2 regions of the Paenibacillus sp. FSL F4-0125 genome follow, and region 2 is predicted to be linked to the other one. Evidence: riboswitches for the same ligand, from Rfam matches in the RefSeq annotation. Region 2 holds a riboswitch; the other holds the start of a gene.

Region 1 (14,277 bases), 3.6 Mb from region 2:
AGCTCGACTACACCGCTCTCTTTAAGCTGTTTAATCGCCATATCAACCATGCCAACTGCACCTTCTACGATAATTTGACGAGCTGACAGAATGGCAGAAGCTTGTTGCCGCTGCAACATTGTACTGGCAATTTCTGTTGAATAAGCCAAGTGTGTAAGCCGGGCTTCAATCACTTCTACACCAGATAAAGACAAGCGCTCTTGCAGCTCAGACGCTAATTCTTTAGCAATTTCGTCTGCATTGGCACGCAAGGACATGCCGGATTCATTGAAATTATCATAAGGGTATTTGCTGGCTACATGACGCAGTGCTGTCTCGCTCTGAATCTCTACGAAAGCCATGTATTTATCTACATCAAAAAGAGCTTTAGCAGAGTTAATCACCTTGAAGACAATAACTGCAGCAATTTCAATCGGATTACCTTCAACATCATTGACCTTAAGCTTCACACTGTTAAAGTTACGAACGCGCAGGGAAACCGTCTTACGTACGCTGAACGGAATGACTGCGAACAATCCACTCGTTGCAATAGTTCCTACATATTGCCCGAAAAAGGTAACAACGACCGACTTATTGGGCTGTACAACCGTAATACTGGTACATAGTACCCCAGCTACAACGAACAGAATAACCGGCACTGCAACATACTCCTGAACAGCACCATAAATTCCACCAGCTAAACAAACTGCAATCAATGCGATAACCCAAAATCCGCTGACAGGACGAAGCATTTTCTCCTTCATAAAAGCACCCCCACAAGATATTCATTTGATATGAATATGATATCACTTTTGGATAATAATGTGTATACAAAAATGTAATCAAATAATGAATTTATGTTCACAGGTAAATGCGGTTAGAATCAGCTCCACATCACAAAAACGCTTGTTTATCATTCATCCAATTAAGAGGATGAACGACAAACAAGCGATAAATGTAACCGTATGAAATTGGGATTAGTTCTGCATGATGAAATCATTATCAATCTTCGCATTAGCATCATCGAACACGCGCAGAATATCGTAGCGAGTATTCCGCTGTGCCGGGATTTTGCCCGCTTCGCGGATCAATTGAGTAATCGACTCAATGTTGACCTTGTAAGTTGCACCCGCAGAAGATACTACGTTCTCTTCAATCATCGTACTACCGAAATCATTGCAGCCGTATTGAAGGGAAAGCTTGCCGACCTCTGGTCCCATAGTTACCCAAGAGGACTGGAAATTCTTGATGTTGTCTAGAACAAGGCGACTAATCGCTACCGTCTTCAGATATTCCTCAGGCGTTTGTCTATCCAGCTTCAGGTTGGTATTGTCCGGTTGGAATGTCCAAGAGATAAAGGCCAAGAAACCCTCTGAATCATATTTATTAGCAATACACTCGTCCTGAGCCTCGCGCACACGAAGTAAGTGCAGTGCCCGTTCTTCCATACTCTCTCCAAGTCCAATGACCATTGTAGCCGTTGTATTCATACCGATCTTATGCGCTGTCTGCATTACGTCCATCCACTCGCGCCATGAGCCTTTAAGACGACTGATCTTGCGGCGTGTACGGTCATCGAGAATCTCTGCTCCCCCGCCTGGTAAAGAATCCAGACCAGCAGCATGAATTTCACGTACTACTTCCTCGAGCGATAATCCCGATACTTCCTTCATCTTCATAATCTCTGCTGGTGAGAAGGAATGCATTGTAATCTCAGGGAACCGTTGCTTAATTCCGCGAAGGATATCTGTATAATAGCTGAAAGGAAGATTAGGGTTCGTTCCACCTTGCATTAGTATTTCTGTACCATTTACAGCGATGGTCTCAGCGATTTTTTGGTAAATCGTCTCATCCGGCAGTACATAGCCCTCATCAGAGCCCGGTCTACGATAAAATGCGCAGAAGCGACAGTAAACATCACATACATTCGTATAGTTAATATTACGACCAATTACAAACGTGGCCATCGGGTCCGGATGCCAGCGTTCCATTATGGTGTTTGCAGCAGCACCCATTTTCTCAATTTCGTTGCTCTCGAACAGTCGGATGGTATCTTCCAATTGGAGACGTTCACCCCGTAGGGCTTTGTCCAAAATAAGATCTATCGCACTCATCGTTCGCATCCTCCTTTTAAACCCTTAGGGGTATTGGTAGAATCACAAAATAACAGGAAGAAAAAACGTTGTCTCCTTTCAAGATGACAACCCTTTCTCATACAAATGAACAGTTCATTTCCTCATCGTATCACAATCTGAACAGCTTGAAAAATGCTTTTACGTTCTTCGTAAAATCCCTTCCAGAAGAAAAGCAGCATCGCACTAAGCGATACTGCTAGTTTATACTCTATTTTTCCACTAACTCTTGATTAAAAGTATATCCCAGTTATTTCGACTCAATTTCGGCCCGTGCCGCCTCTAGTGCGTGGCCAAGATCAGCAATCAAATCCTCTGCATGCTCAATACCGACAGAGAAGCGCAGCAAACGATCATCTACACCCACAGCATTTCGAATCTCCACAGGAATATCAGCATGTGTTTGTACAGCCGGATATGTCATTAGTGACTCAACGCCGCCCAGACTCTCTGCGAATGCGATAAGACGAATATGACGAAGAAGAGGCTCTACGTATCTGGCATCTTTTAATTTGAAAGAGAAAATACCGGTATTCCCTGAAGATTGGCGATTCTGGATTTCATGCCCCGGATGATCTGGCAGTCCTGGATGGAACACTTCCGCAATTGCTGGATGCTCTAAAAAGTAGTGGGCGATTGCTAGTGCATTGCTCTCGTGGCGCTCCATACGCAGAGCCAACGTCTTCAAGCCTCTCATCAACTGATAACTGTCTGTTGGTCCGAGAACAGCACCGATAGAGTTATGTAGAATTGCTATTTCAGCAGATAATTCTACACCCTTGGATACAATTAAGCCTGCCAGCACATCATTATGACCACCCAAATACTTAGTAGCGCTATGAACTACAATATCCGCACCTAATTCTATAGGACGTTGGAAAAACGGTGTCAGCAGCGTATTATCTACAATGCTGAGCAGCCCATGGTGACGTGCCCAAGTACATACGGCTTCAATATCCGTGATCATCATCAGTGGGTTCGTTGGCGTTTCAATAAATACAGCTTTCGTGTTGGGACGACGCGAAGCTTCCAGTGCATCCAAATCATTCGTGTCTACATAAGAAGCAGTGATTCCGAACTTGGACATAATCCGTTCCAACAAACGATAGGTACCGCCGTAAAGATCCAGCGAAACGATTAGATGGTCGCCTTGAGCGAACAAGGTAAGAATCGTTTGAATAGCTGCCATTCCTGAGCTACAAGCAAATCCTGCATCTCCAGATTCCAGTTCCGCAGCTGCATTCTCAAGCACCGAACGGGTCGGACTCTTGGTGCGGCTATAATCAAACCCTGTGCTCTGACCGAGTTTTGGATGACGAAATGCCGTTGCATTATAAATCGGAAAATTAATTGCTCCTGTGGCTGGATCTTCTTGAGAACCTATTTGAGCCAGTCTACTTTCAATCCTAAGTTTGTCATCCATGATTAATGCCTCCTAATTTATATTGTAACGCTGTTATTAATAAACAATCGGGTCGATATCATAAGGCGTTTCTTGATATACATAGTAATTGAGCCAGTTAGAGAATAATAAATTGGCATGCGCACGCCATACTGCTGGAGGTGTACGTTCAGGATCATCTTTAGGGAAGTAATGTTTCGGCAAAGCCATCTCCATCCCTCTAGTCACATCACGGTCATATTCCCATTTCAAGGATAGAGGATCATATTCGGAATGTCCGGTCACAAATATTTGTTTACCGTCATTTGTAGCCACTAGATACATACCAGCTTCTTCGGATTCCGCCAGAATCTGCAGATCTGGATTATTCTCAATATCTTCACGGGAGACGTCGGTATGACGGGAGTGTGGTACATGGAATACCTCGTCAAAGCCGCGCAACAATTTAATGTTATTTTGATTTATCGTATGAGCGAAGACGCCAAAGCATTTTTCAGGCAATGCCACTTTACGAACACCAAAATGATGATATAAGCCTGCCTGTGCCGCCCAACAAATATGCATGGTTGAGGTCACATTATCCTTGCTCCATTCAAAAATCTCTTTCAGCTCTTCCCAATACGATACTTCCTCGAACTCCATTTGCTCTACAGGAGCACCTGTAACGATTAGGCCATCCAAACGGCGGTGACTGATCTCGTCAAAGGTTTTGTAAAAGCTCTTCAAATGTTCAGCAGAAGTATTCTTGGAAATATGGGATCGTGGATGCAATAACGTAACATCAACTTGTAGTGGCGAATTTCCAATTAAACGCAGCAATTGAGTCTCTGTCGTCTCTTTCGTCGGCATGAGGTTCAGAATAGCAATCCGTAGTGGACGGATATCCTGATGGAAAGCCTGACTTTCGTCCATCACAAAAATATTTTCTCCGGATAGTACTTCTTTCGCCGGTAAACTGTCGGGAATTTTAATTGGCATTGTCTTTCCACTCCTTAGCTGAATTTAGTTGTTTTGCCGCTCTGCGGCTTGCTGAACAATAAAAAGACCTTTCTCGGAAATCGAGAAAGGTCATATCTACAGTCATATGCGCCTCTCTCATCTGCCAGAATGTTCCTGAAGACGATTAGTCGTCTGCAGAAGTTCCGCAAGAATTAGCACCGTGCGTTTACACGCCGGTTGCCGGGTTTCATAGGGCTAGTCCCTCCACCTGCTCTTGATAAGATTTAGCTGTATTCAATTAAATTACTTTAAAATTCACTTTAAATCATGAACCTCCTTTTCGTCAAGTCCATACAATGCTGAAGAAGCCTCAAAATCACAATAAATTTGCTTGAAAGAGGCATACTCCGTTGTTATACTAGACAAGTATTTCATACCTGAACGAAAAGAAGAGGTGAGAAGAAGAATGGAAGGCGACCCGAGCTCGCAAATTAGTGTACAGAATGAGCAACCACACAGGATAATCATCAGCTTGCCGGCGGCGGGAGCAGTTCTTCTTCATGCCCTCGAAACGTCATTTGGCCCTATGTATTGATGTAACGCCGGCCAAGCTGATTTTTTTCTCTGTGCTTAATTTAGCAGTCCCTGGTGAAGACCTGGGGATAGGAGGAGTGAAATCAGATGAAAATCCGGCTGGTGAATGCAGGGGTTTTTACACCTATTGATGAAATTGATGAAACACTGACACCCCCAACGGAAGGGTTCTATTGGATTGACGCCGATGTAGAGGATTTAGAGCTGCTTCAGCCTTTGTTCAATCTACATGATCTTGCTGTTGAGGATTGCCTTAGCGAAGAGGATCAGCGTCCGAAGATAGAAATATACGAAAGCCACTACTTTATAGTTGTAAATAGCATCCGCTTTGATGATGAAGAAATTTTCCTACGGGCGCTCAATGTATTCCTTGGAAGACATTACATCATCACTGTAACGAAACAAAAGATCAATGAACTTCGAATCCTAAAGCCTATGCTCTGGGAGCAAGAGGTAAGCGAACCGGATATGTTCCTTTACTTACTTATTGACCTTGTCGTGGATAACTATTTTTCCGTCGGCGACCGGATTGAAGCTCGAATTGAGAAGCTTGAAGAAGATATCCTAATGCATACCAAGAAATCTCATCTAAGTGAGATTATCGGTCTGCGAAGTGAAATTCTATGGTTGAAGAAAATGCTGGGACCACAAAAAGAAGTAATCAATACCCTAAATAAAAAAGATCTCCGTCTGATTGATGATCAGCTGCAGAAATATTTTAGCGACATTTATGAAAATGCGGTTAAAATATCTGAAACCTTTGAGACGTATCGCGATCTCATGGGCAACTTACGAGAGGCCTACCAATCCAGTATCGCCAATCGTGCGAATGAAATTATGAGAGTGTTTACTGCGATCACAACAATATTCATGCCTCTGACCGTAATTACCGGAATCTACGGTATGAACTTTGATCATATGCCCGAGCTTCATACGAAATACGGCTATTATGGCGTTATAGGCGTTATGTTGACGTTAGGCTGTGGGATGCTGTATGTTTTCCGCAAGAAGGAATGGCTATGAAACGAATCGGACGAATAAGTAAGGCGAAGGCTCTGTAACCGTAAGGTATAAGGTAGCCTTCGTCTTTTTTGTATGTGGACAATTAAAAACTAGTTGCCATCCCCATTTTATGCGTCTGCTCTCGACGGAAACGAATGCGGATCAATCGCAGGCGCTCATAGTAAATATCCAATCCTTCAGCAGCGGAAAACCCCTCTCCATAAACCTTATTTAACACCGGTTTTAGAAAGAGATCACCGAGCTCCACATATGCATTCCATACCGCTTCTTGCTCATTCTGTGGCATATTACCAAGCTCTACATGGATCAGCTTCTCAACGGAATAACCTTCTCTTTCTAGTTCCTCTACCACTTCAATCAGTTCACGCCGGTTCACTCCACTATTCACCTTAAGCTGTTCCAAGCCCAATCCACTCTCGATCCCCTGCAGTAAAATCCGCCGTAAGCGCAGTCGTTCGAGCTGCTTCTTATATTTGACCTCTTTCTGTTTATAAAGCCAATTTACAAAAGACTCCTCTTCAATTACTTCGTGAACCCAATTTAGAGGAAAGGAATGCTCCCTTGCCGCCACAGTAGTTATTGCCAGCCAATCGGTCCCAAACTGTGCTACCTTACCTTCTCCTACACCTGGAATTTGCAACAGCTCCTCTGGCGTATGCGGTAGAAATGTGCTTAACAAGCGCAACAGACGATTACTGGCGAGAATATAGGGCGCCTTACGTTCACTCGAAGCTTTTCCACGGCGCCAAGCACATAATTCCTCATAAACAACCTCATTCCCATGATGTTCGCTGTAATATTGAAGCTTCAGTTGCTCCTGATTCCGTCCAGTAAGACTATCCTCCTCGTGGAATATCCCATCAATTAAGGGGCGATAGCCATCTCCCATCTTCACCGCTAGCTCATGCCTGTATACACAGAGCATTTCATTCCAAGAACCACCTTCATACCATAAATTCTCGATGTAATTCTCCCCCCCTGAAAAATCGCGCCAGCCCAAACTCCAGATCCCCTCTTCCTCTCCAATCCACAGCTGGGCGTACATCTCTTGATCCACTCCAGATATTCTGGATAAACGGTTCATAAATACAATTTGCATATTCATCCCTACCTTTCTCAACTTACAGCAAGCACAATAACTTCCCGGACAGAGCCTTCTTCGGAACGAACAAATCCTTTCTCAAGTAGACCCCGAAACGCAAAAAAAGCACCTCTCTCACGATAAACGTGAAAGAGGTGCTTCCTCATTAAGTGCTATACTGTTAAATCCTAGAATACCATATATTACCGAACAGTCAATGTCTTTTTATACTAGCTTCTAGCTAGAGCTAATGTAGCCAGTCCAATCGCTCCAGCAAGCCCAGCATTATCTCCAAGACCTGGTGACACAACATAATTATCAATGTCGACATTAAGCGATGGATGCTGAACATAACCGTTCAATAGCTCTTGCAGCTTGGTACGAATTAACGGGAATAGGTGGCTTTGCTTCATAACACCACCGCCCATGACGATTTTTTGAGGAGACAGAATCAGTACATAATTCATGAGTGCATGCGCAAGATAGTGCGCTTCCATCTCCCATGCCGGATGATCCACCGGAAGGTCGCCTGCCGGTTGTCCCCAGCGTTTGCCGATCCCCGGACCTGCGGCTAATCCTTCAAGACAATCGCCATGATATGGACAGTATCCTTCAAACGTATCTTCTGGATGTCTACGAACTAGAATATGTCCCATCTCAGGGTGAGACAATCCATGGACCATCTGGCCGCCAACAACCGCTCCTGCTCCAATGCCTGTCCCAACCGTAATATACAGACAACTGTCCAGACCTTTAGCTGCTCCCCACTTACTCTCTGCAAGCGCCGCACCATTCACATCCGTGTCAAAGGCGATCGGAACGTTAAATTGCTCAGCCATGGTGCCTACCAGATTATATTGTCCCCAATGAGGTTTTGGTGTCGTTGTTATGTAACCATAAGTAGGGCTGTCCAGTACAGGATCAATAGGCCCAAAAGATCCGATTCCGAAAGCTTCTACATTCTTCTCTTTAAAATAATCTATTACTAGTCCCATCGTTTCTTCCGGTGTAGTTGTCGGAAAGCTAACTCGGTCGACAATGGTACCGTCCTCATAACCAATCCCGCATACAAACTTTGTTCCTCCTGCTTCAATCGCTCCCAATAGCTTCACAGCAATGATCTCCCTTTCTCTAGTTAGAAGTAAATACGCTACCCATACAAAAATGAATAATATCATTTAAAAAAGCAATCACCAGTCCTAATTATACGTCGAATGAAGCGCTATCACAACAAGTATAAACGCCTTCGGCATCCTGATAAGGACCGTAAGCGTTTAAGCGAGAAAGATAAGGATAATGTATAGCGTGAAACTTATTTGTCTTACAATTTAATAAAAACACCCTCCATGCAACTTTGCATGAGGGGTGTCTGTCCTTTAGTTATTCAAGTCATCGAACATGGAGCCTTTTACCGTAACCTCAATCTGATCCAGCGGCTTAATGCCGTTTAATTTGCCTAATGATTTGTAGGCATTGGTACTCTTGGACAGCTCCACATCTGCCAGCCAAGCCTTCACATAGTACTTGCCGTCTGGCATTTCAGCTGTAGTATAGACAGGGAGTTTGTCTTTGTTGATCGTAATTGTTACTGTAGACTTCTCCGTGATCTTGTACATATGCTGATTCAAGCCTACATATTCACGGTATTTGAAATTATTGAAGCTACCCAGTGTGCTAGACTGCGAGTAACCTTCCAGGATATTCTTCCAGAATTCATGGGTGCCTTTATCACTTTCTCTATCCTGTGAATATGGAATTTCTTCTACCTCTTTAGTAAAGCCTTTCTCAACCGTCAGCAATTTCTCATTATTCACACCCGTGTCATTCTCTACTGATAATGCTGCTGGCTTTCTCGCAAAGTTATTACCGTTTTTGCTGAGCGGCTCATTCCGCAAATTAACCGCAACCTTATCCTTATTAATATACATAAGATCAGTTTCATAGCGGAATGATTTCGTAAGGTCTTCAACAAGCTCCTTATGATCCACGGTGTCTTTATCCGTGTCCTTAAACATCACTGTCTCCAGCGTAAAGGTATAGGTTCCAACTGGATTAAAATAATACCCCGATTTAATTGGATAATCATAACCTTGCAGTTGTTTATCAGTTGCAAACACGGCAGTGTCGTAAGCAGCTTTGTTGTTAATCATTTTTTTTGCGGTATCTCTGGCCTTCTTATAAGCTTGAGCCATGCTATTCTCTACCTTCCAGCCAATATCTCCGCTTGCTTGCTGTGTAAAGATCCGTTCGAATTTCCCCTTAACCTTCGTCCAGTCCTGCAAGATCTTATTCTCATCTTCATGAGCCATCCAGCGAATTACATTATAGTTGTAAGGTTCACTTGTCCAGAGTAGCTTTCTGATTAACGAATCTGTTTCATTTTTGTCTATTGAATTCTTATATAACTTCGGCGCGATTTGTTCGAGCCCATTATAAATATAGGTCCGAATGGTTTTGACGTCTTGCCCGGGTGTAAACGGAGCCGAGGTGCTGCCGCTCGTCGTATATGTTTTACAAGATTCAACATCTTTGCCTTCCGCGTTCTTACTGGTGCTGCAAACCTCATAATCACGGGTATAATTTCTGCTTACAGTACCTTGGAAACTTATATTTCCTGACTTCTGATTAGGTGTGTACGGAGCTGGATTACTATACCATTTGCCATTAACCGGATCATCACCAAAATCAGGGCGCTGCAAGCTAGCAATGATGTCAGGTTTTCTCACTATTGTACTGGCAGCATCATTCACAGCGGGATTGTTCTCCACTCGAAAATAGCGATAGATCGCATCCGTATTATTAGTAACTTCCAAAGCACCTGTAGCATTGCCACTCCAAGTGAAATTAGCATAGGGCGGCTGTAAAACAGCTTTTATAGCAGCGCCATCAGCTAAACCGAAGTTCACTTTTTTCGATAACACATTGTAATCCAGATCAAAAGAGCCTTTGGTCGTTGGCATCGCGGTGACCTTCTGAATCCATCCATAAAGCTCATTATTTTCGTACAAAACTTCCTTAGGTGACTTTTGACTGTTCAGATTAAATCGTATGTTCACATCCCCATCAGGCATAGTAAATGTCGCGTAAAGAATATTGTCCGCCGCATTAGCTGCAAGCTTAATTTCACCAGCCAACGTTGACGCATGGCCGTGGTATTTTACGGGAATTTCCTTCCCGTTACTCGTAATCTTCCAAGCAAAATCTGTTGTTTTCTGGGTAGCGAAACTGGATCTGAGTCTAATCCCAACAGTTACCTCTTGTCCCTCTAATGCGCCGGTTGGCATCGTTTCGAAATGAGGGGATAAGTCATTTACCTGCAAAATAAAAGGAGCGATAGGAATGCCTAAGTAAGTGATATTTCCGTTAGAACCCTCAATGTAAATACGACCCGATCCCCATGACAGATATGTAGGCGGTTGCAGGACGTGTACATAATCTATCCACTGCCCCCCCTTAGACGGAGTCGCATCACTTGTATACACAGGACTGCCTTTAAGTGTATTGTTTTGATTGTTATAGATGAATTCAGCGTATGTTTTTTCAGCGTAATCTCTATTTAATCCATCGATAATGGATTTTTCAAAAGTTCCATTAGAATCTTTCAGATATTCACTTTTCTTATTGCTATAATCATCGAAATTATTCTCTGTAATATTGTACAACTCTTTAACTTTTTCATTTTTCCATGGACGATGAACCATATTGAAATCTTGTATCTGCTTTCCACTCCAACCTGCATACCAGGGCGCGCCTTCCGCTGAGACATCCTCGCCATCTTTTGAATAACCAGAGAAGGCATGCATTTTACTATGTTCCAACCAGTAATGAGGCTCTCCGTAAACTATTTCATAATTATTACGATTAGAATCAATACTTTTTTGAAGTAAATCTTTTCTTAGGTCCCTGCTACCTACTTTAACTGGGTAATAATCAGGCCAGCCATATATATTTTCCATATCATTATTAATATATTTTATAACTTCCTCTGGTGTTTTAGGTAAGCTCTCCAAAGGATCGTCTATCGCTTCCTCTGAGAAAACAAAAGTATTAATAGATTGAAATAATAATACGATTATCGCAAAAATACGTATAGATTTTTTCATATATTCACCTATCTCATAATATTTTCATATCTATTCATAAATCCTATTTCCTCCATATGGAAAGATGCACACTCCCCCACTCCTTAGATTGCACTATAACTTTAAAGTTTTTATCTGAGAATTCCTTTATTGGTAATACATCCACTCTTTCTCTTTTAGATCTTACATACTCCATAATAGAATCCACCACATTACTTTCAATCTTTTGTTTTAGAATTTCTTCTGCCTCATTAGCTGCTTGCACAGGATCAGCATCTTTAACTTCATATTGAACTGTGATTTGGAAAAGGTATTTACCCTCTGCTGGCTCAGAACTACCAAACACTGTGAGTTTAGAATTTGAAATATAGACAGGTTCCCTATTTGGTCCTAACTCAGTGTATGGAATTTTAAAACCTTCAACCGTTGCTACTTTTGGTTCACTTGAATTCCCTGTTTCTGGGGTACTCGTAGGAGGCTCGTTACCCGGAGTAGTTATATAAACCGTCTTCACGGCATCATCCCATTTCACGTTTACACCGAGCCCTTCATATACAAAACGAAGCGGGACAAACGTTCTTGATTGCTTAAACAGTGCAGCCGTATCCATTTGCTTCGTCGTTCCATTAAGCTCATAGCTCTTTTTCCCGATATAGACACCCATGGTTTTGCCTTCAAGCGAAATTGTCGCTTTTTTAGCCTTACTGTCCCATAACACCTCAGCTCCAAGAGCTTCACTTATAAAACGAACTGGAAGCTGAACTCTTTGCTGCGCATCAATAAAAGGCTGGGCATCTGGAAAAATCACCTTTTCTCCATTAACTACTACCCTCAATGGGAGACTTGCGGCTAGCCCCGTAAAACTCGAAGAGAACAGGGCTACCATTAATAATACAACCAGCGAACTCATTATTTTTTTCATATAACTACTCCTCTCAATTTAGTTGCCTATTGCTTAGTTCAGGCGCATTGTAGTAGTACTTGCACGGGCAGCCGCAACAATCTTGGATTCGATGTCTCGATATTTTGTTATCGTGTATTTTAGGCCTGCGGTTTTGCTATGAATTGCTGTTGTTACACGATTTTTTTGTGTCCTAACTTCATTGCTTATACGCTGCAACTCTCTTAATTGGGCTTGCACATAAGATTCACTATAAGCTCTGCCCACATTAGAACTTACTCCAGAAGCTATAGACAATATCCTTTCGACGATTTCAGCAATGCTCTCCTCCTTACGCACCAGGCTTTTCTGCAGACTCTCCAGTTTATCCATATTCGCCAAAATCTTGGCTCCTTGAATGACACTGGCGGATGCAACTGCAATTTTCGTTATAGTTTTTGTTATGGTCGATTTAACTTTGCTGATTGCTGAATCTTTAATGGCACGGGCACCAGCGATAAATTCATCCTTGGTTTTCTTGATTTTAGCTTTTACACTTTGGAATATATCTCCCATTTTCTTCATCGCTTTGTCTTTTACACCGATCCAATATTCCTTCTGAGCTTTTACATATTGAATAGTGTTATCCACAAACCGGTTGAAGCCATCTTTCATTTTCGTCATAACATCAGAGACTGCTTGTTTTACCTTTTGTGAAAACTCCGCAATTCTTTCACCGATTAGATTAGTGACTCGGACAGCTTCTGTAACCATATTCGTTACAAATTCAACACTTTGATTATAAAAGGAAACCACTCTCTCCTTGATGTCTTCCACCTTTTGCTTAATCCAGGGAATGACACTGTCAATGACAAAACCGATTATATAAAGCGCAATCAATGCTTTTATAGTACCAACGAGTACAGCTAACGCTGTAGTAATCGCCGCAGTAACAACTGCAACAGGCCCAACAGTCGCCAGTAATACTCCAACTACCGTTATTCCTGCAATCGCTAATGGCCGTAAATCCACTTCCCCATCCAGTACTTTGAACACCCCTTCAACCAAACTCTCCTTCAGAAAATCAGGGATGACCTCCAAACCAACCGTAATATTATGCACGAGGTTAGGAACTAAACCCCGTGTCTGGGAATCCGAAAGTAGAAAGGTGTTGTTTCCATTGGTCTTCAGTGAGAATAAGGAGTGATGAGCCAGTACGTCATCCCGTTCAGATTCAGTATCTATATAAATACCTGCCGAGGGATTTAGGAATAAGGCCGGTACGATGTCATATTTATTCCTGAACTCTTTGATTTGCCCTTTTTCATTCATTTCATCAATATTCGATTTGAACTTGTCTAGTACATCTCCATTAAATCCCGGAGCATTAAAGGTTGAAGCCGAAATGAGGTGTTTACGCAGATCCTCCGACAGAATAAAGGAAGAATATAAAGCCAGGTTGCCTCCTAGCGAATGCCCGGTCAAATATAAATCATAACTTCCGTCGGTCTTAAAGCTTTTCATATACTCTCTCGCTTCCGTTTGCTGCATAGCTTCAATGGAATACGCCGTTGTCCCGTTATTTTTCCAGTCATTGCGGTAAAGTGGGTTTTCCATAGGTTCACTACCCCGGAACGCAGCTACCTTTTCTCCGTTAAGGGTATCCACTGTAAATGCAACAAAGCCTGATTCCTCTTTTTTATTATGAGAGACGATATTGGAAATCTCCCAATTCTTATATGGAGGTTTATTCATCTGCTCTATGAGAACAATCCACTGGTCGTATTCTTTAACTCCGTTAAGATCGTTGGGAAAGCGCTCTTTTAATTGCCGCTGACCTTCGGGTGTAGAGTAGAAACCGAGAACTTCACCCAGAGTGATTTTGTCGTTCTTACGTGTATATATTTTCCCAAGGTCTTTATTATCTAATATATCTAAATAAACAATCTGGGAGATTTGCTTTAACTCAATCTCTGAAAGAATATCAGGATCAGCCATTACAATCCCCCTCTTTGTTTAAAGCTTTCCATTCTTTTCTCTTTCCATATTTCATAATACTCTTCTATTTCTTCTCGGGATTCTTCAATCTCCCCATCTGCCCCTAAACTGTAACCAACCATCGTTACAATGTTAACTATTCCTGTTTTCTTCGTTTCATCACTATA
Region 2 (19,359 bases):
AGCATATCCGCGACGAGTATAGATGTGACCGGCATCGGGGAAAGCATCACGGAGAACACTGCGTATTTTTTTGCCAGAAGAGTCGTTATCCAGATAAAGGTACACTTCTCCATCCCCTACTTGTTGCCGAAGGGACTCTAATTTAAGTGTATTTAATGTGCCAAAGGTACATAGGATTTCTACTTCCGGTACCAGCACACGCCGTAATCTGCTACGATCGTTTTTGCCTTCGACAATAATCGTAATGGACATTAACTGAAAATCACCTCCGGAAATGGGCCCCAAGCTTCAGACTCATTATAGTTTACCGAAGGATCGTCATTTTTAACAATCGTTTCTGCAGGAAAGTCTTCATTCCCCGGGAAATGTCGTAAAAACAAAGAATCATGCGGCTCGCCCGTTCCATTTGGAAGTGAGGCCAGATAGTTTTCCTGTATTGTTAGGCGGAAGCAGAAGCAGCGCGACCATTAGCAATAGAAAGGCTATGAAGTAAGGAGAAACGAATCCCCTTAGCTGTCCGGCGGCTACGGGTCCAGCGAATGCACCAAGTGACATGGCAATCGACTGCAACGAGAAGGTCCGACCCATTCGACCAGGGCCGCCTAGACTAATAAAAAGTGATGCCATTGCAGGGAACAACACTCCTTTAGCCGCACCAAGCATAAAGAGAATAGCGGCAGTCGGGATGGTGTGGAATGAAGCGAGTGCAAAGAAGCAGATGGCCATTCCCAATAATGCCGCTGCAATTCTTCCTCCCGGAGAAAGACGGTTCAGGAAGAGCATGCTGAGCGTTACCAAAGCACCTAAACTAAGGAGTGACAGTAGGATGCCTGTGGAAAGAATGCTGTTACTGCCTGTTTGAGACAGTGGGAGCTCGAAAAAGAGCACGCCTTGTGAACAGGAAACGAAAAAAGGTAACAGGTAATAACGTTTGGATACGAGATCATCATCTTTCGAAGGAATAGAAGGTTTAGCAGGGATTTTTGGTGACTGAGCTGTGCTTAGCGGGCTTAATGTACGTCTTGAAGGCGCAGGTACACTGAAAAAAGCCATGACTCCTGTTGCGATAAGCAGCCATCCAAGTGTGGTGAAGGTGCCAGAATAGCCGGCTTTTGCTACAATAAAAGCTCCCGCTGCAGGGGATACAACTGAAGCTAAAGTATGAACGATACCATGTCCGGACATATATTTACCTTGCTCTGTGGCATCCGATGACAATGAAGCCAGCAGTGTCATACATGCTGGAGAGAGGAAGGCGAGGACGAATCCACTCGCTGCTCTTAGCATTAGCAGATGCCATGGAAGCTGCACATGAGCCTGCAGCAGTAAAATAGCTCCCGCAGCGACAAGGCTGAAGACGATGTAGCGGCGGGAGCCGTTGCGATCGACGAGTACGCCTGCAAGCAGATTGCCGGGAAGGTGGGTCAATGAGTACATGCCCATCATCCAGCCAATAAAGGTGGGTCCCGCACCAAGAGAGATGGCAAAGGGTGTAAGGACAGGATACTGAGCATGTAAATCGAAGAAAGCCAGAAAGAGAAACAAGTATAGCCACAGCGCAGTTTTCACAGGGAAACACCTCCAAGAGCCACCTACAGCACAAGTTAACGCAGGACGGCTTAATAATGAAGAACAAAATTAAAGCACTACTTGTACTTTACGTGGGACAGAGAGGGCTTATACCGCTTTTTTAAATCGTTTAGTAGGGTATACCTTTCGCGGAGGGTGGAACCATGAATTATGATGGGCATTCATGTATAATAATTAATATTGGCGTTATGTCTATGGGAAGTGAGAATCCTTAGGACGAAATTAGGTGATAGGGGTGTTGTGAGGTTGATGGATCCAGAGGTGTGGTCACAGTTTATAAGGGAAAATTGGCTAGTTATTATTATTGCGCTTGTCCTGCTGTTTGCGGTTGTTAATTTGGTCAAAACCGTTCTGAAATGGGCGATTGTCATTGTTATCGTTGTAGGTTTATTCATCTATAGTGGTGTTACAATGGACCAAATTGGTAACGCTGTGAATAAGGTGGCGGATGGAACAGTAAGTACGCTAAAGAAGGAAGCGCAAGAGGTTATGCTTAAAGAAGCGCAGGATGCGAAGTATACTTCAAATGGAGATGGGACATTTACGATCACAACCCCAAATATTGAAGTGAAGGGCGCAGCGGGTGAAGATAAAGTAGAGGTTACTTTCCGTGGCGTTAGTCTTGGGAAGTGGAGTGTTACAGATACGACAAAAACATTTATCGAGGAAGCCCAAAAACATAAGTGATAGGCTTGAACTCAAAAAATATAACAGCCGAGCAAGCAGGCGACTGAAAGGAGTGAGCGGATATGATAAACGGATGGATGGCTAGTGTGAGTGATGCTAATATCATCTCCATCGCCCTCCTGCTGGTTGTAGTCTTCTCACTATTCCAAGGCTGGAGCAGAGGCTTCTCAAGTGCCACCGGAAGATTATTTGGACTGCTGGGAACAGGATTATTTACTATAGTATCTTTAGTACTAGCTATCCCAGCTGCGGCTTACCTGAATCCTTATGTAGAGAATTGGGCGTCTGGGATTAGTTTGCCTGATACGAAGCTTACCCAGTGGCAGCAAATTTATTATACGGCGGTGTCTGTGCTATCGGAATCCCCGCTAGTTCGGTTTCTGCTGTTACTCCTGATTTCTTATATGTTGATTCGTATGCTCCTGGGATTGTTATCCATGTTGCTTCCTTTTCCGCAATTACGGCGTAATAAGAAATTTAAAGATAGAAAGATTACGCAAGTAAGCCGAATGGGAGGAGCAATTGTTGGATTAATTATCGGCTTAACTCGTAGCCTGGTAATTGTTCTTGCTCTTTTTATCTGTGTCGGATTAAATCCAGAGAGTGGGTTTAGCCGTTATGTGGAGTCATCTCCAATCTATAGTCAAAGTGCTGCCGCTGTATTTGAACCTATTGTTGGGGAGACCGTGCAGAAGAAGCTCCCTATCCTGACGAAGACCGTTGCAGCTGAGATGAATGATATTCTTCGCAGAAAATATGAGGTCATCGATCACGAAATTCCTCAGGATATTATAGGAGCAGCAGAAGACATTGCTGGACAAGCACAGGACGAAGAAAAAAAAGCCAGACTTCTCTATGATTGGGTAGGTTCGCGTGTAACTTACGACTATGCCAAAGCTGATAATTATTTGCAAAACAAGGTCTGGCATGAACAGACACCACAGGATACATTCGACACTCGGCAAGGGGTGTGTATAGACTATGCCCGATTGTACGCAGTGATGGCCCGTTCACAGGGCTTACAAGTACGGGTTGTAACAGGCCAAGGGTATGACGGACGTGGCGGTTATGGTGCACATGCTTGGAATGAAGTATACATTAGTGATCGGCAAGCGTGGATCCCATTGGATCCGACTTGGGCGAGCAGTGGAGATTGGTTCAATCCGAAGGACTTTGATGAAACTCATATAAGGGAGAACGCCCTCTGAGTGAGGGCGCTGAACTCCTTGGGTGTGGTACAATAAACTCAAGTTACAACAGCTCTACCTTAAATGCGAGTGCTATGCTTACAATAAGCAGCTTAGAAATCACCTTCATCATGAGAGCAATGTCGCAGGTAACGGTGTGTCAGACATTAAATATAAGAAAGTATAAGGTTTACGCTATACTTTATGTCTTATATTTCTCGCTTAAACACTTACCATCCTTATAAAGATGAAGAAGGCGTTTATGCTTGTAGAAGGGGAGAAAGCTGGTGAGCTTGTTTGGTAAGCTGCCCCCGCCTAAGGACGGGATATCTTCAAGAAATTCTGTAGGTCTGAGACTGAATATTTTTTTCTTTGGCACTTTTTTTGTTTTTTGCATTATTATTGTTCGTCTTGCAGGTTTGCAATTTACTGAGGGAGCACTGTTGTCTGAAGAAGAAACGAATCGGGAAACGAAAATTGTTCCGCTCGCAGCGTTGCGTGGGATTATTTTTGCTGCCGAAGGAGAGCAGATTGCCTTTTCAACACCTACGGAATCACTTTACCTTACATTAACTAAAGATTACACAGCTAGAACAACAGATAAAGTAACAGGGGAATCCTCTTTTACGGAGAAGGCGAAGAACAAGTCTAATGCGCTTGCGGCAAGACTTGCGGCTGATTTTGCTAAATATGGAGATCCAAATGCACCTAAGCTGACTCAGCAAGATATCTTGGATTTATTAGATTTAGATTTCAAGAAATATTTAGGGTATGTACCGCGGCGGATTAAGACTGGATTAGTTCCAAAAGAAATAGCCTATTTCATGGAGCATAAGGACGATTATCCGGGACTTAGCATCGTGGAGGAAAGTCTTCGTCATTATGATAAAGACACGGTGGCGGTTCAAACGGTCGGCTTTGGGAAGCCTTTCAAATCGACTGAAGACATAGCGCTATACAAGAATATTCGTAGCGCTATGAAAAAAGATGCTTCGCCTGGCCTTATGTATAAAGCAGAAGAATACGTGGGATTTGACGGTCTGGAAATGCAGTATCAACGAGAGCTGCGAGGAGAAAATGGTTATCAGGTCATTTCGGTAACCCCTCAGAATATGGCTGAGAAGGTTGAACAGAACGTTGCTCCTGTAAAAGGTAATAATATTTGGATGACCATTAATAAGAAGATTCAGATGAAGACAGAACAAGCTATATTGGATCAGATCAAATGGCTACATGCCAATGCTGTTCAAGGTGAGACACATCCGGATGCTTTAACAGGATACGCCGTAGCAATGGAAGTGGAGACTGGAAATATCGTCGCTATGGCAAGCATGCCGGATTACGATTCGAATGTGTGGACCAAAGATTCCTTACCAACTACTGTTTGGAATAAAATCATGAATAACCATCTGAACGGTACAATTACTTCAAATTCGTCTGGTAGATCAGGTCATGATTTTAGTTCACTTGTGTTTATGGGATCTACGATTAAGCCATTAAGTGTGTTAATTGGTTTGAACGAAGGTTTTTTTAATACATCAACAACTTACACAGATGTGGGCATTACCTATTTCGGTAAGGATAATAAATCTTCCGTAAGAAATTCATCGGGTCACGTATATGGTTCACTACGTCCAGCAAAGGCGATTACAGATTCCTCTAACGTATTTATGGTCGATATGGTGGGCAAACAGCTTTACAAGAAATATCCGGGGGATAAAGGCATTGAGGTTTGGGACGAATATATGAAAGAGTTCGGATTGGGTGTATCTACGAAAAGTGGACTCCCAGGTGAATCACCGGGCCAGATTAACTATACTGATCTTAAGGCCGCAGGCAGTTCGCAGGCTGCTCTGATCTATGCTTCTTTTGGCCAACAAGGCAGCTATACTACACTACAGCTTGCCCAGTATGCAGCTACCCTTGCTAATGAAGGGGTACGTATTAAGCCTCAGCTCGTTAGTAAGATTACGGATGCGCAAGGTAAGGTGGTTAAGGAATTTCAAAGAGAAGTGCTTAATAAGGTAACGTTTAACAAATCCTACTGGAAAGAGATCAAACAGGGGATGAGTAGTAAAGTTAGTGCCTTTGACGATTTTCCTTATGATTTTGCACGTAAGACAGGTACCTCTGAAAAAACAGACAGAAAAAATATAAACCGCGATAATGGGGTGTTTATTGCCTTTGCCCCGCGAGAAAATCCGAAGCTGGCCGTAGCGGTTGTTATACCTGAAGGCGGCTTTGGCTCCAACAGCGCTGCTCCGGTGGCTCGAAAGATTTTTGACGCCTACGATTGGGAGTACGGGCTCGATGGTGTGCCAAAAAAGAATGTAACTCCTGTGACAGAACCCATTCAAGAATAACAGGCTTTTTTCAAATAAAAACGCCTTCGGCGTCCCTAAAGGACGGTAAGCGTTTATGCGAAAAATATAAGGATAATGTATAGCGTGAAACTTATAGTTTCTTATATTTTAGAGAAAAAGGAGAGAAATATACTGTGAGTTTTTTTCGTAAGCAGGCCTCACCTCCAGATGAGACCAACAGTAAAAGTTCCATAGGCCTGCGACTCAACGTGTTTTTCTTTAGCACGTTCGTTATATTTTGCGTAATTATTATACGCCTGGCTGTGTTGCAGTTCGTGGAAGGCCCGACTTTGACCGAAGTGGAGACAAGCAGAGATACCAAAAATGTCCCTCTTGCATCCATGAGAGGTGTAATTTATGCTGCTGAAGGTGAGAAGTTAGCGTACTCTACGCCGGTACAATCGCTGTATATTACGCTCAATAAGGAGTATACCGCGAAACAAACAGATAAAATTACCGGTAAAACTACGCTGACCCCGGAAGCTAAAGCCAAGTCAGATGCATTGGCGGCGAAGCTGGTAGCTGATTTCAATAAATATGGCGATCCAAATGCTGAAAAGATGACAGAAGAAGATGTTATTGAAGCGCTGGATTTATATTTCCGCAAATCACTCGGCTTTATGGCACGGCGGATTAAGGCTGATCTGACAACTCAGGAAGTAGCCTATTTCATGGAACATAAGGGTGATTATCCAGGTCTTGAAATTGTCGAGGAAAGCATTCGTCATTACGATAAAGATACGGTTGCCGTACAGACGATAGGGTATATCAAGCCTTTTAAATCAGCAAACAGCCTTAATATTTATAAGAATATCTTAAATGCTATGAAGAACAATCCAGAGCCAGGACTAACGTACAAAGATGATGAATTTGTCGGATTTGACGGTCTGGAGCTACAGTATCAGAGAGAGCTTCGGGGACAAAATGGGTATCAAGAAATTTCTGTAAATCCACAGAATATGGCTGAGAAAGTCGAACGAGTTGTCCCTCCTGTGAAAGGTAACGACGTTTGGACAACGATTAATAAGAATATCCAGATGAAGACAGAGCAGGCCATTATGGATCAGATTAAGTGGCTGCATTCCAATCCTGTACAGGGTAAAACGCATCCTAATGCATTAACGGGTTACGCTGTGGCGATGGAAGTCGATACGGGAAATATCGTCAGTATGGCGAGTATGCCGGACTACGATACGAATATTTGGACATCAGGCTCCTTATCTACAGATGTCTGGAACAGTATTATGGACAACTACCAGAACGGTACCATTAACCCGATTTCTTCAGGAACTTCAGGGAATGGACTAAGATCAGTGCTGCTTCTAGGTTCAACTATTAAACCGTTAAGTGTACTCGTGGGTCTGAATGAAGGTCTCTTTACACCTTCAACCTACTACTCAGATAAAGGCTTTGCGACTTTTGGTAAAACAGGTCATGAAACCAAGGTAAGAAACTCTGGAGGACATGTCTACGGTTCTATGGACCCTGCAAGAGCGATTGAGAAGTCCTCGAATGCGTTCATGGTTGATATGGTCGGTAAAAGATTATATGAGAAGTATAAGAGTAAGGGGATAGATGTCTGGGATAGGTATATGAAAGAGTTTGGTCTTGGTGTATCCACGGGAAGTGGTCTGCCAAATGAATTCTTAGGACAGATTAACTATACCAATATAGAGGCTGCGGGTAGTGCACAAGCGGCACTTGTATATGCTTCTTTCGGTCAACAAGGTAGTTATACAGTGTTGCAGCTTGCGCAATACGTAGCTACACTTGCTAACGAAGGACAGCGGATCAAACCTCAACTCGTTAGCAAGATTACAGATGCTGATGGAAAAGTAGTTAAGGAGTTCGGTCGTGAGGTGCTGGATGAAGTAACAGCCTTCGATAAATCCTATTGGAAAGAAATACAACAGGGTATGCGAAGCGAAGTTAGTGCTTTTTCTGATTTCCCTTATGATTTTGCTCGTAAGACAGGAACATCACAGCAAGTGGCTAAGGGTCAAATTCGCGATAATGGTGTATTTATTGCTTATGCTCCACGTAATAACCCTAAGCTGGCAGTAGCCGTAGTCATTCCTGAGGGTGGCTTTGGTTCCCAAAGTGCTGCGCCTGTAGCACGCAAAATTTTCGATGCTTATGATTGGGAATACGGGCTTGATGGTGTTCCGAAGAAAAGCCTTCAGTCAGGTAATAATGTTAATGACCCTGCGAAGGAGGGAACGGCTACAGGTACCGAATAACTCTGACCCTAAGGTGAATATGGAATAAAAAATAAACAGCTGCTCTTTAGAGAGCATACAAGAATGGAGGGGTGGCAATGACTGCCAAATACCGCCTGCTTGCTTTGGATATGGATGGAACCTTACTGAATGATGAACAAATTATTACACCTACAACGGTGGAATGGCTTCAAAAGGCGGTCGACGCAGGCGTTCATGTCTGTCTGTCGACAGGCCGGGCTTTTACAAGTGCATTTCCATATGCGGAGCAGCTTGGACTAGGGACACCAATGATTACTGTGAATGGCAGTGAGGTGTGGCGAGCGCCGCACGAAATTTATCGCCGGTCGCTGATGGACCCTATGCTAGTAAAACAAATGTATGAACTTGCGAAGGAAGATGACATTTGGTTCTGGGCCTATTCTACGGAAAAGGTTCATAAACGGGATAACTGGGATGGGGATGTAACGGGCAGAGAATGGCTTAAATTCGGTTATCACACCGAAGATGATGAGCTTCGTCATAAGCTGCTGCTTCGCCTTCAAGATATGGGTGGACTGGAGATTACGAACTCCTCCCCGCATAATCTAGAGATTAATCCTCTAGGTGTGAATAAGGCGACCGGAATCAAGGAAGTCTGTGCGCTGCTCGGGCTAGAAATGTCCCAAGTTATAGCAGTTGGTGATAGCCTCAACGACCTTGCGGCGATTCAGCAGGCAGGGCTTGGGGTCGCTATGGGCAACGCTCAGGAGACGGTTAAAGAAGAGGCTGACGCTGTGGTGGCTTCTAATAATAATGATGGTATCGCTGAAGTTGTCCAAAAGTATATTTTTAATGAAGTGGTAACCTCTTTAGGCAGCCAATAATGAAGAATTGCTATATTCGAAGTGAATCCATAGAGCATATTTGCTATTAGGGGGTTAAGTATTGACGATCCTGGGTTGGATTCTTATTATTGCTTTATTCGCCGTAGGACTGGCCGGGGCTGTGTATCCGATATTGCCGGGTGCACTAGCGATTTATCTTGGCTTTTTCGTATATGGCTGGTTCTTCTCTTTCGAGCCTTTTGGTGTTTGGTTCTGGATCATTCAAACGCTGATCGTTGTAGTACTATTTATTGCTGATTATGTTGTAGGGGCGTGGGGCGTTAAGAAATTTGGCGGCTCACGTTCATCCATTATCGGGAGTACGATTGGGCTAATCCTTGGTCCATTTGTAATTCCAGCCTTTGGACTTATTATTGGTCCATTTTTGGGTGCCTTTATAGGAGAATTGATCGTGGGTTCTTCACCAGCTAAAGCTGCCAAAGTAAGTGTAGGATCAATACTTGGGTTGTTTAGTAGTACTGTTGTCAAAATTGTGCTACAAATTATTATGGTCGTCCTCTTTTTTATTTGGGTCGTCCGGTTTTAATTTTAACAGTGAAGAAGGGGAAATGGTTTGTCCAAGAAAGAGTCTTTCGTAAAAGGCACGCTTATCCTTGCTGCTGCAGCTTTGGTGGCAAGGGTACTCGGGCTTGTTCAGCGGGTGCCGCTGGATCATATTTTTGATGATGTGGGGAGAGCATCATTTGGGGTATCGAACAATATCTATTTAATGCTGCTCACCGTGGCTACAGCAGGTATTCCAAGTACGCTCAGTAAAATGGTCTCCGAGCGGTACGCTCTGAATCGTCCTGAAGAGGCGAGACAAGTGTATCATGCAGCATTGCTGTTTTCAGTAGCAGCAGGGGTAATCATGACTGCCTTGCTGTACATAGGCGCTCCGTTCTATGCGACACATATTGCTGATGTACCTGAATCAGCGATGGCAGTTAGGGCTATTGCACCTGCGCTTTTACTTTTTCCGGCAATTGCCATGATGCGTGGATATTTTCAAGGGCGTAACAATATGATGGCTGGTGGTATTTCACAGATTGTAGAGCAGTTCGCTCGCGTACTAGTCGCTATTTTACTAGCTTATATTCTATTGCAGCAGGGATATAACAATACAACTATAGCTGCGGGAGCATCCTTCGGTAGCGTAATTGGTAGTATTGCAGCATTTGGTGTCATGATTTATTTTGCGATCAAGCTGCGCCGAGAGGATAAACAGCAGGGATTAAATTATAATACCACTCAAAAATTGCCGATCTGGGGAATTTACAAAGATATTTTCACACTATCGATTCCGATCGTGCTCTCCTCACTTACGATTCCAGTAGTGAATGTAATTGATACTTCTTTGGCTGTACCGCTGCTTATTGATCAGATGGGTAGAGAGAGTGCAACAGCAGCTTTGGGTATACTAACCACGCGTGCTCAAAGTGTGGCCGGAATTCCACCGGTTCTAGCCATTGCGCTAGGTACCTCGCTGATTCCGATCATTTCAGCTGCTTATGCCCGTCGTGATGAGGGACACTTGAAGAAGCAAATTACACTTGCTTTGCGGATTTCTATCCTGACAGGGATGCCAATTGTGTTGGCACTTGTGGCAGCAGCCTATTCTGTAAACGGGTTATTGTTCAGCAGCTTGGACGGAAGCGGAATTGTGGCGATGCTTACGATTGGAACGATCTTTCAGATCACCATGATGACAACGAACTCCATCTTGCTCGGTATGGGCAAATCACGCATTTCAATGTATTATGTGCTAGTGGGTATTATTGTTAAATTAGCAGCAAGCTTCTTACTAAGTAAGGTATTTGGGATATACGGGATTATCGGCGCAACAGCACTTTGTTTCGTAGTCATTACTATTCTTAATTTACGAATGCTAAAATCCATTGTACCTTTCGAAATTATGGGTAAACGGTGGGGCGGCTTTGGAATTTCGGTTCTTGTGTCCGGAGGTATTGGTTTTGGTTTGAACCAAGCTGGAATGCTGTTAACGGATCTAATGCCTGCACGCCTGGCGTTTCTGATCACTTGTCTTGTTGTAGGGGCTGCAGTTGTTGTTATTTACCTGGTATTGCTAATTGTACTGGGCGTGCTTACTAAACAGGAAATCTCCAGTTATCCGCGTGCACTGCAAAAATTGTTGAATCCGCTGATGAAATTACAGCCTGCGCGTGTTCGTATGAGAGAATAGGTTTGACTTCTGCATGACATTTTGCTTCACTTAAAGAATAGAAATTTGACAGATATGGAAGAAAGGACGGTACAAACTATGGACAAAATAAGTTCTCCTGGTGAATTTCAGGTAGCCATTCAATCTCCACGCTTAACAGTAGCCATCTTCAAGGCGGACTGGTGCTCGGATTGTAAGTTTATCGATCCTTTTATCCCTGAGGTAGAGCAAGCTTATGCCGATCGTTTAACGCTGGTTGAGGTTGACGTTGATGCTGTAGGTGATGTTAGTCAGGAACAAAATATTATGGGGATTCCAAGCTTCGTCGCTTATTCCGATGGACGTGAATTGGTTAGGTTCGTTAATAAATTACGTAAATCCCGCGAGGAGATTGAGAATTTCCTGGATAAAGCGGTTCAAGTGCATCAAAGTCTTCAACAGTAATTCCGGAAAACCACCGCTTTCGCCTGTTTGAGCAAAAGCGGTGGTTTTTTTAAAATGCTTCTTCATTACTAAAAACTGCGGGTGATATTTTTTGACGACAAATCAGTTGAAATGGCTTAGTTATCTTACTTGCCTTATCATGTTCCTAGCCGTACTAGGGGGAGCAGTAGTAACGAAGACTGGATCGGGATTGGAATGCGGAAATGAATGGCCGCTCTGTCATGGCAAATTAATTCCTGCTTATACTGTAGGTTCGATGATTGAATACACTCATCGTTTGTTTAGCGGATTGGCTGGGTTATTGTCACTTGCTTCGATGTTTGCTTTTTGGCGTTATGCACGAAATCGTCGGGACTTGTTAGTCTATGCATTTATGACTTTGTTGTTTGTAATTGTACAAGGTGGTATGGGAGCGCTTGCAGTAATTAAATCCCAATCTGCTGCTGTGATGGCACTGCATATGGGTTTTTCCTTGATCGCTTTTTCTAGTTCTCTGATGCTTGCACTTGGAACAAAGAGATGGCATGAAGCAGGCGATTATGATTACGATCAAAAGATGGAGATTCAGAAGAAGCCCGTTAGCAAAGCTTTCCGCAATTTAACCTGTTTTACGGCCTTATATTCCTATGTTGTCGTTTATATCGGAGCCTTTGTTAGTCATACAGATTCACGCGGTGGATGTTCTGGCTGGCCGCTCTGCAACGGTGAATGGGTGCCTGAGCTTTCCGGGGGAGTCGGTATTGTTTTTACACACCGGATTGCGGCTTTGATCTTATTTATTCTTACCGCGGTGCTTGGACATTTAGCTTTTTGGAAACATAAGGATTACCCCGAGCTAAGAGCTCTTGGCGTAGCGGCTGTTCTGCTGTGCTTGATGCAGGTATTTAGTGGAGCTGCAGTTGTTTACACATTAGATAATGAAAGATTGTACATATTTGCCGCTTTGGCTCATATTTTGTTGATTGCTTGTTTGTTTGGTGTTTTATGTTATATGAGCGTAAGAGTCTGGCAGTTGAGTAGCGCGAGAAATGTCGTTGTTGAAAAAAATCCAACGAATCCAATGACACCGTTGTAGCCCTTGGTAGAAAGTTCCCTTCGCGGATAGAGTCGCTTTTCCTGCGGAATAATAAAGTGGAAATCGGTATATCGTGGTGCTGGACAAAACTTTAGGAGGACTGGGATATGCTGCGGGTTATACTTGGAGAGCCGCCTCGAAAGAACAGCGGTGTATTGGCTGATGCGATGGAGAATATGGCCACTTTTGCAGCTTTACTGCGCAAGGAAATGAACGCCCATGAGGATAATGACCATGAATACCGCAAGCTGGAGATTTGGACACGTGGGTTGATCTCCTCATTGGATGAATTGGAGCAAAGCTGGTTCGCTGCAGCTTTTTACCGAAAATCGGTAATCGCCGGTTATATGGATGATATGTCACCAGTGGAACAGGGCGATTATGCGCGGTATGTTTATTTTTATAAAGATGGATTTATTCGTGTGTTCTCTCTTCTGGACAAGCTTGGAACGGTGCTGAATCATTTCTATGACCTCAAAACTTCCAAATTAAAAACGCACTTTTCTTATTTTACAGTGCTGCGTCAACTTCAACTATTGAATGTGCATCCAGCATTAGCGGATCAATTGGAACAGATCAAGAACTCTTATCGTGATCCACTGGAGAATCTACGCAAGCGCAGAAATGCTGAAATTCATTATATGAATTCCGAAATGCAGGATGATTTATGGCAGCGACATCAAGGCTTGCATGACAAAATTCAGCTTGAGGATTTAGATAGCCATCTAGAGGATTTAAAGCAATCCCTCGAAATGAACTGTAAGACGTTAATCGCAGCATATAGCTACAGCAATGAGCAGTTGCGTAAGGAAATAAGCAAGCCAAATCGGGTAAAATCATAAGCGTTCAATATATTTCCTTTTGACAAAAAACAAGAAACTTACTATACTTATGCTTGCATTAAAGTCTGTACGAATTCAAACATAAATTTCATACTCTATATCTTATCGAGAGTGGCGGAGGGATAGGCCCGATGAAGCCCGGCAACCGATTTGTATACAGCGCGATAAGCGTTATGTACAAATGTCATGGTGCTAATTCCTACAATGACGCAAGGTTTGTGGTCGTTGGCAGATGAGAAGGCATTGTCTAAATAAACACACAGAGCCTCTTGCGATCTGCATCGATCGTCAGAGGTTTTTTTTGTATGGAATAAGTGAAATATAAAGGGGGCGATGATCGTTGATTAATCTAAAAGGAATAACAAAGGTATATGGAAAAGGCAGCCATGCGGCCACAGCACTTTCCGGATTGAATCTGTCTATCGAGAAAGGTGAAATATTCGGAGTCATTGGGCATTCAGGGGCGGGAAAAAGCACATTGATCCGTTGCATTAATTTGTTGGAACGCCCGACAGAAGGGGAAGTTTGGGTCGATGGTATTGAACTAACTAAGCTTACCCAAGGTCAGCTGCAGGAACAGCGGCGCAAAATTGGGATGATTTTTCAACATTTCAATCTGCTATCATCTGCGACAGTGTACGATAATATTGCTTTTCCTCTGCGACTCACAGGCACTTCGAGAGCAGCTATTGATACAAAAGTAAAAGACTTGCTTGCCCTAGTAGGGCTTGAAGAACACCGGGATAAATATCCATCTCAGTTATCAGGAGGGCAAAAGCAACGGGTCGGCATCGCACGGGCACTTGCCAGCGATCCTGATGTGCTGCTATGTGACGAGGCAACCTCTGCGCTTGATCCACAAACGACAGACTCTATCCTTAAGCTATTGCTCGATATTAATAAACGGTTCCATCTGACTATTGTGCTGATCACTCACGAAATGCACGTGATTCAGAGTATCTGCGATCGTGTTGCGGTTATTCATGGTGGTGGTATCGTTGAGCAAGGTAAAGTTACGGAGGTATTCTTAAAACCGCAGCATGAAGTTACTCGCGATTTCATCCGTAGTGAGTCACAGAATGAGGGACCCCTTCGTACGGCGCTTGACGCTGCTGCTGGGGACAACTCTAAAGCCGTCAAAATTACTTTTTTCGGAGAAAAGACCTACGGCTCCGCACTTTCCAATGTAGTACGAGAAACAGGTGTTAGCTTTGCCATTTTGCACGGCACCATCTCAACGATTAAAGACGTACCTTATGGACAAATGATTGTAAGGTTCGAGGGTCCAGCTGAAGCGATTGCTGTGACAATAGCCGAACTAACCGCTCAAGGTCTTGAAGTGGAGGTGATTTCGTAATGAATTTCGCAGATTTAAACTGGCAAGAAATGATGGATGCTACTGTTGCTACCTTGCAAATGTTAATATTTTCCGGATTGTTCACAATTATTCTTGGTTTACCACTCGGAATTCTATTGTATTTATGGGGAAGATCGCATAGTATAGTAATCAGAGTAATTTACTCGGTCTTATCATTCGTTGTAAACATCTTACGATCCGTACCGTTTATCATTTTGATGGTAGCCTTAATTCCATTTAGCAAAGCCGTTGTTGGAACTTCTATCGGAGTACTCGGTACGATCCCACCGCTGGTGATTGGTGCAGCTCCATTCTTTGCTCGCTTGGTGGAAACGGCGTTAAGAGAAGTAGATCGCGGAGTAATCGAAGCGGCGCAAGGGATGGGAGCATCTACGAATCAGATCGTTATGCGCGTTCTTTTGCCAGAGGCTCGTCCAGGTCTGCTCGCTGGAGTTACGATCACACTGGTCACACTGGTTTCCTATACGGCAATGTCCGGGATGGTAGGCGGCGGTGGTCTAGGGGATCTAGCAATCCGTTACGGATATTACCGTTATGAGAAGGAAGTTATGATTATCTCAGTAGTCTTGATGGTCATACTGGTGCAATTGCTACAAATGGCTGGTGATCGGCTAGTACGACATTTCACACGGAAATAAGGTACGTCCATATATAGCCTTATTCATACAAATACCAAGGATAAGAGGGGGATTTAAAATGAAAAAATTACTACTTACTTTTTTTAGTCTGACACTGGTTGTGGTGCTGGCTGCTTGCGGCAATAACAATAATGCTTCTAACTCGGCTGCCACTAGTGCGCCAGACAACGGTGCTGCAAATGGATCAACTACAGAACCAGTGAAATTGGTGGTCGGTGCTTCACCTGTTCCACACGCAGAGATCCTAAAAGCTATTGCTCCATTGCTTGAAGCTCAAGGAATTACTTTGGAAATCAAAGAATTTACTGACTATGTTCAACCAAACGTTCAGCTTTCAGAGAAGAACCTGGATGCTAACTTCTTCCAACATCAGCCTTACCTAGATGACCAGAATCAAAAGAACGGTTCGGATCTAGTATCGGTAACAGCTGTTCATGTTGAACCTTTTGGTGCTTATTCTAAAAAAATCAAATCCATCGATGAATTGGCAGACGGTGCGAAAATTGCCATCCCGAATGATGCTACAAACGGTGGTCGTGCACTAATCTTGCTTGCTAAAAATGGTCTGATTACATTAAAAGATGATACCAACATCACATCTACCCAAGCGGATATTACTGAAAATAAGAAAAACCTTAAAATCATCGAGCTAGATGCTGCAATGTTAGGTCGTCAATTAGATGAAGTGGATCTTGCATTGATTAACACTAACTATGCTTTAGAAGCTGACCTGGTTCCTACTAAAGATGCTTTGTTCATCGAGGGTACGGATTCCCCTTATGCTAACATCCTGGTAGCTCGTCCTGACAATAAAGATTCCGATGCAATCAAAAAGCTTGCCGCTGCACTGAATTCTCCAGAAGCGAAAGCGTTCATTGAAGAGCAGTACAAAGGCTCGATCATTCCAGCATTTTAAGACAGAGAGCTAGCTTGCTCTCTAATTACAGCATAAAACCCGCTGCCTAATGGCATGCGGGTTTTATGCTGTATGTTGTAGGAGAAGGGTAAATCCACTATAATAAGAAAATCCCGATCTCCTGAAGAGGAGGATCGGGAATGATATTGAATGGGATTAGAATACTTGCATAACTTCTTGTACGCCTTCTACTTCTTCAAGAAGAGCGCGTTCAATCCCGGCTTTCAAGGTGATCGTGGAGCTTGGGCAGCTGCCGCAGGCACCCATAAGTTTCAACTTAACGATGCCGTCTTCTACATCAACCAGTTCAACGTCGCCGCCATCGCGTTGTAGGAACGGACGAAGCTTATCCAGCACTTCCAATACTTCATCATACATTTCGGTGCTTTGTGCATTCTCACTCATTTCTCAATCACTCCTTTCGTAAGTTCATTATAGTACAAAAAGTTAAAAAATAAAATGGTTAGGCGGAACAGGGAGATCATCATGAGACCAATTATTGAATTTTGTGCCAGTAACATGGGTCACGGAACAGACAAACTAATGCATAAGCTGGAGGAAAATCCCGATTACGATGTAATCGAATACGGATGCCTGAACAATTGTGGGGAATGTTATTTAACACCTTTCGCCATGGTCGAAGGAGACATCGTAGCAGCAGATACTGTTGACGAGCTAGAAGAAAAGATTTCTGCCAAAATCAAAGAGCTAGAGGCTTGGTTCAATATAGACCTTGACTAAGTAGTCGCGCAACATATATTTTTTCTAGAAAAAAATAAAGGGCTGCTCTTTTCCGTTATAAATACGGAATAGAGCAGCCCTTAGGTTTATCCTAAAGTGCGTTTCGACATCCAGAGCACACCGCTCTTGAGAATACGTGGAACCCGTCCTTTAACGGAGCGTTGGCCCATCAGACCAAATCCAGCTTTCTTGCCTAGCGAGCCTAAGGTACCTTTCAGACGAATAGTATGAAGCTTAGGGGTCTCGCCGCGCCATAAGGCTTGAATAACCTGAGCAACCTGCTCACCCTGCGCTCCTGCAGCTTGTGCGCTTGGAGCGAATGGCAGGCTGGCACAGTCGCCAATCACATACACTTCCGGATAATCAGGTATACGATAATACTCGTCCAGAATGATCCGTCCTCCGCGATCCTTCGGTACTGTTAATTCCTGAACAACCTTCACGGGTTGAATCCCTGCTGTCCATACCGTAACATCTGAAAGAATTTCTTCTGCACCGTTAAAAAGCGCATCTTTCTCAACGTGGGATACAGAGACACGTCCCAGCGTCTGTACTTGATGGTGATGAAACCATTCTTCCACGTACTGTGACAGCTTCGCCGGAAAAGCAGACAAGACACGTTCACCGCGATCCAGAATAGCAATATTAAGATCTGGTCGGCTCTCCCGAAGCTCTGCCGCCAATTCCACTCCACTTAGTCCACCGCCAACAATGTTTATCGTTCCATAAGGCTTCACATCGTTTAAGCGTTGATAAGTCTCCCGGGTCCCTGCAAAGGTCTGGATACTGCAAGTGTATTGATCAGCCCCAGGGATGTTATGGTAATTGTCAGTACAGCCTAGCGCAATGGCTAGAATGTCATAAGACACCGTTTCGTCAGGCTCCATTGTAACGATTTTGCTATCCAAATCAATGGAACTCACCTCACCGTAACGGATGGTAAGACGGGGATGAACCGGAAATTGAATCCGCAAGTGATAGTCCGTTACTGTACCTGCGGCAAGTGCATAATATTCCGTTTTGATTCCTTGATAAGGCATTCGGTCAATTAAGATAATTTCAATATCCTGAGGAAGATGATTATTGAGCAATTCTTGAATGAGGGCCAAGCCGCCATAGCCGCCGCCCAGAACGAGTAGTGTTCTCATGCTGACCGAACTTCCTTTCAATATAGGATAACGGATCTAAGGTAGTCTTTTATTCGTATACCTTTATCGGATTGTAGAACGTATCGCGTTCTACTGGAATTCGTCCAGCCCCTTTTACTAACCAAATCAATTCATCGCGTGTGAGGCCTTCAGGTGTTAAGGCGCCAGCCGCATGGCTAATACGTTCTTTAAGAATGGTGCCATGTACGTCAGAAGCACCGAAGTTCAGCGCAACCTGAGTTAGCTGAGGGCCGATATTAATGAAGTATGCTTTGATGTGATCGAAATTATCGAGCATCAATCTGCTGATCGCAATTGTCTTCAGATCCTCATAAGCGGAGTTGCGGCGCATAATCCCTGCATTCTTATTCTTAGGCTGCATAGATAATGGAATGAATACCATAAAACCAGAGGTCTCGTCTTGCAGATCGCGGATCTGCATCATGTGCCGAATACGGTCTTCATGAGACTCAATGGAGCCGTAGAGCATCGTTGTATGGGTCTTCATGCCAAGCTGATGTGCTGTACGGTGAACTTCCAGATACTCTTCCACATTAGCTTTATCAACGCGCATTTTTTTACGGTATTGATCGGATAATATTTCTGCGCCACCACCGGTAAGTGTTTTAAGACCTGCCGCACGCAGTTGTTCCAGAACCTCACGAATACTCAATCCGCTAATTCGGGTGAAAAAATCGATCTCAGCTGCTGTGTATGCTTTTAAGGTTACCTCAGGGAAACGTTCGTTCAAGGCTTTTAAAGAATCCACATAATACTGGAAAGGAACCTTGTCATTATGCCCACCCACGATATGGAATTCGCGTACACCTGGATGAATATGCTGTTCGACATATTGCACCATTTCCTGACCGGATAGGGTATAAGCACCCTCTTCTCCATCATCTTTGCGGAAATTGCAGAATGCACAATGTGATTCGCAAACATTGGTGAAATATAGACTCATATTTTCGATAAAATATACCCTGTTGTTGTTTTTTGCAAGATTAACTTCATTTGCTAATTGACCAATGGTAAGTAGGTCGTTACTTTGATATAAATAAACGCCATCTTCTAAATTCAATC

Evidence for each region. A riboswitch is a leader RNA that binds a small molecule or an ion and turns the genes downstream of it on or off. The one in region 2 is predicted to bind S-adenosylmethionine.
Region 1: linked by a shared signal. The riboswitch ahead of metA (homoserine O-acetyltransferase MetA) and the one ahead of NST74_RS24810 (methionine ABC transporter ATP-binding protein) in region 2 are both predicted to bind S-adenosylmethionine.

The regions. Positions count from the first base shown of each region.
Region 1 is NZ_JBBOZJ010000001.1:1,940,281-1,954,557, reverse strand. Features, by position in the region: gene NST74_RS08540 (SPFH domain-containing protein) at 1-743, opposite strand, end outside; gene mqnC (cyclic dehypoxanthinyl futalosine synthase) at 957-2,093, opposite strand; gene NST74_RS08530 (aminotransferase class I/II-fold pyridoxal phosphate-dependent enzyme) at 2,362-3,534, opposite strand; gene metA (homoserine O-acetyltransferase MetA) at 3,571-4,491, opposite strand; SAM riboswitch class I at 4,606-4,736, opposite strand; gene corA (magnesium/cobalt transporter CorA) at 5,134-6,069, shown strand; gene NST74_RS08515 (HRDC domain-containing protein) at 6,152-7,168, opposite strand; gene NST74_RS08510 (ROK family protein) at 7,381-8,262, opposite strand; gene NST74_RS08505 (hypothetical protein) at 8,527-11,253, opposite strand; gene NST74_RS08500 (copper amine oxidase N-terminal domain-containing protein) at 11,297-12,154, opposite strand; gene NST74_RS08495 (Mbeg1-like protein) at 12,188-14,110, opposite strand; gene NST74_RS08490 (hypothetical protein) at 14,110-14,277, opposite strand, start outside.
Region 2 is NZ_JBBOZJ010000001.1:5,586,247-5,605,605, reverse strand. Features, by position in the region: gene NST74_RS24870 (DNA primase) at 1-252, opposite strand, end outside; gene NST74_RS24865 (MFS transporter) at 385-1,569, opposite strand; gene NST74_RS24860 (hypothetical protein) at 1,840-2,277, shown strand; gene NST74_RS24855 (transglutaminase domain-containing protein) at 2,340-3,485, shown strand; gene NST74_RS24850 (peptidoglycan D,D-transpeptidase FtsI family protein) at 3,752-5,827, shown strand; gene NST74_RS24845 (peptidoglycan D,D-transpeptidase FtsI family protein) at 5,962-8,067, shown strand; gene NST74_RS24840 (Cof-type HAD-IIB family hydrolase) at 8,145-8,912, shown strand; gene NST74_RS24835 (DUF456 domain-containing protein) at 8,974-9,459, shown strand; gene NST74_RS24830 (putative polysaccharide biosynthesis protein) at 9,487-11,115, shown strand; gene NST74_RS24825 (thioredoxin family protein) at 11,194-11,538, shown strand; gene NST74_RS24820 (COX15/CtaA family protein) at 11,630-12,613, shown strand; gene NST74_RS24815 (Cthe_2314 family HEPN domain-containing protein) at 12,721-13,455, shown strand; SAM riboswitch class I at 13,555-13,694, shown strand; gene NST74_RS24810 (methionine ABC transporter ATP-binding protein) at 13,796-14,812, shown strand; gene NST74_RS24805 (methionine ABC transporter permease) at 14,812-15,471, shown strand; gene NST74_RS24800 (MetQ/NlpA family ABC transporter substrate-binding protein) at 15,530-16,387, shown strand; gene NST74_RS24795 (NifU family protein) at 16,544-16,792, opposite strand; gene NST74_RS24790 (YuzB family protein) at 16,874-17,128, shown strand; gene NST74_RS24785 (NAD(P)/FAD-dependent oxidoreductase) at 17,215-18,276, opposite strand; gene mqnE (aminofutalosine synthase MqnE) at 18,326-19,359, opposite strand, start outside.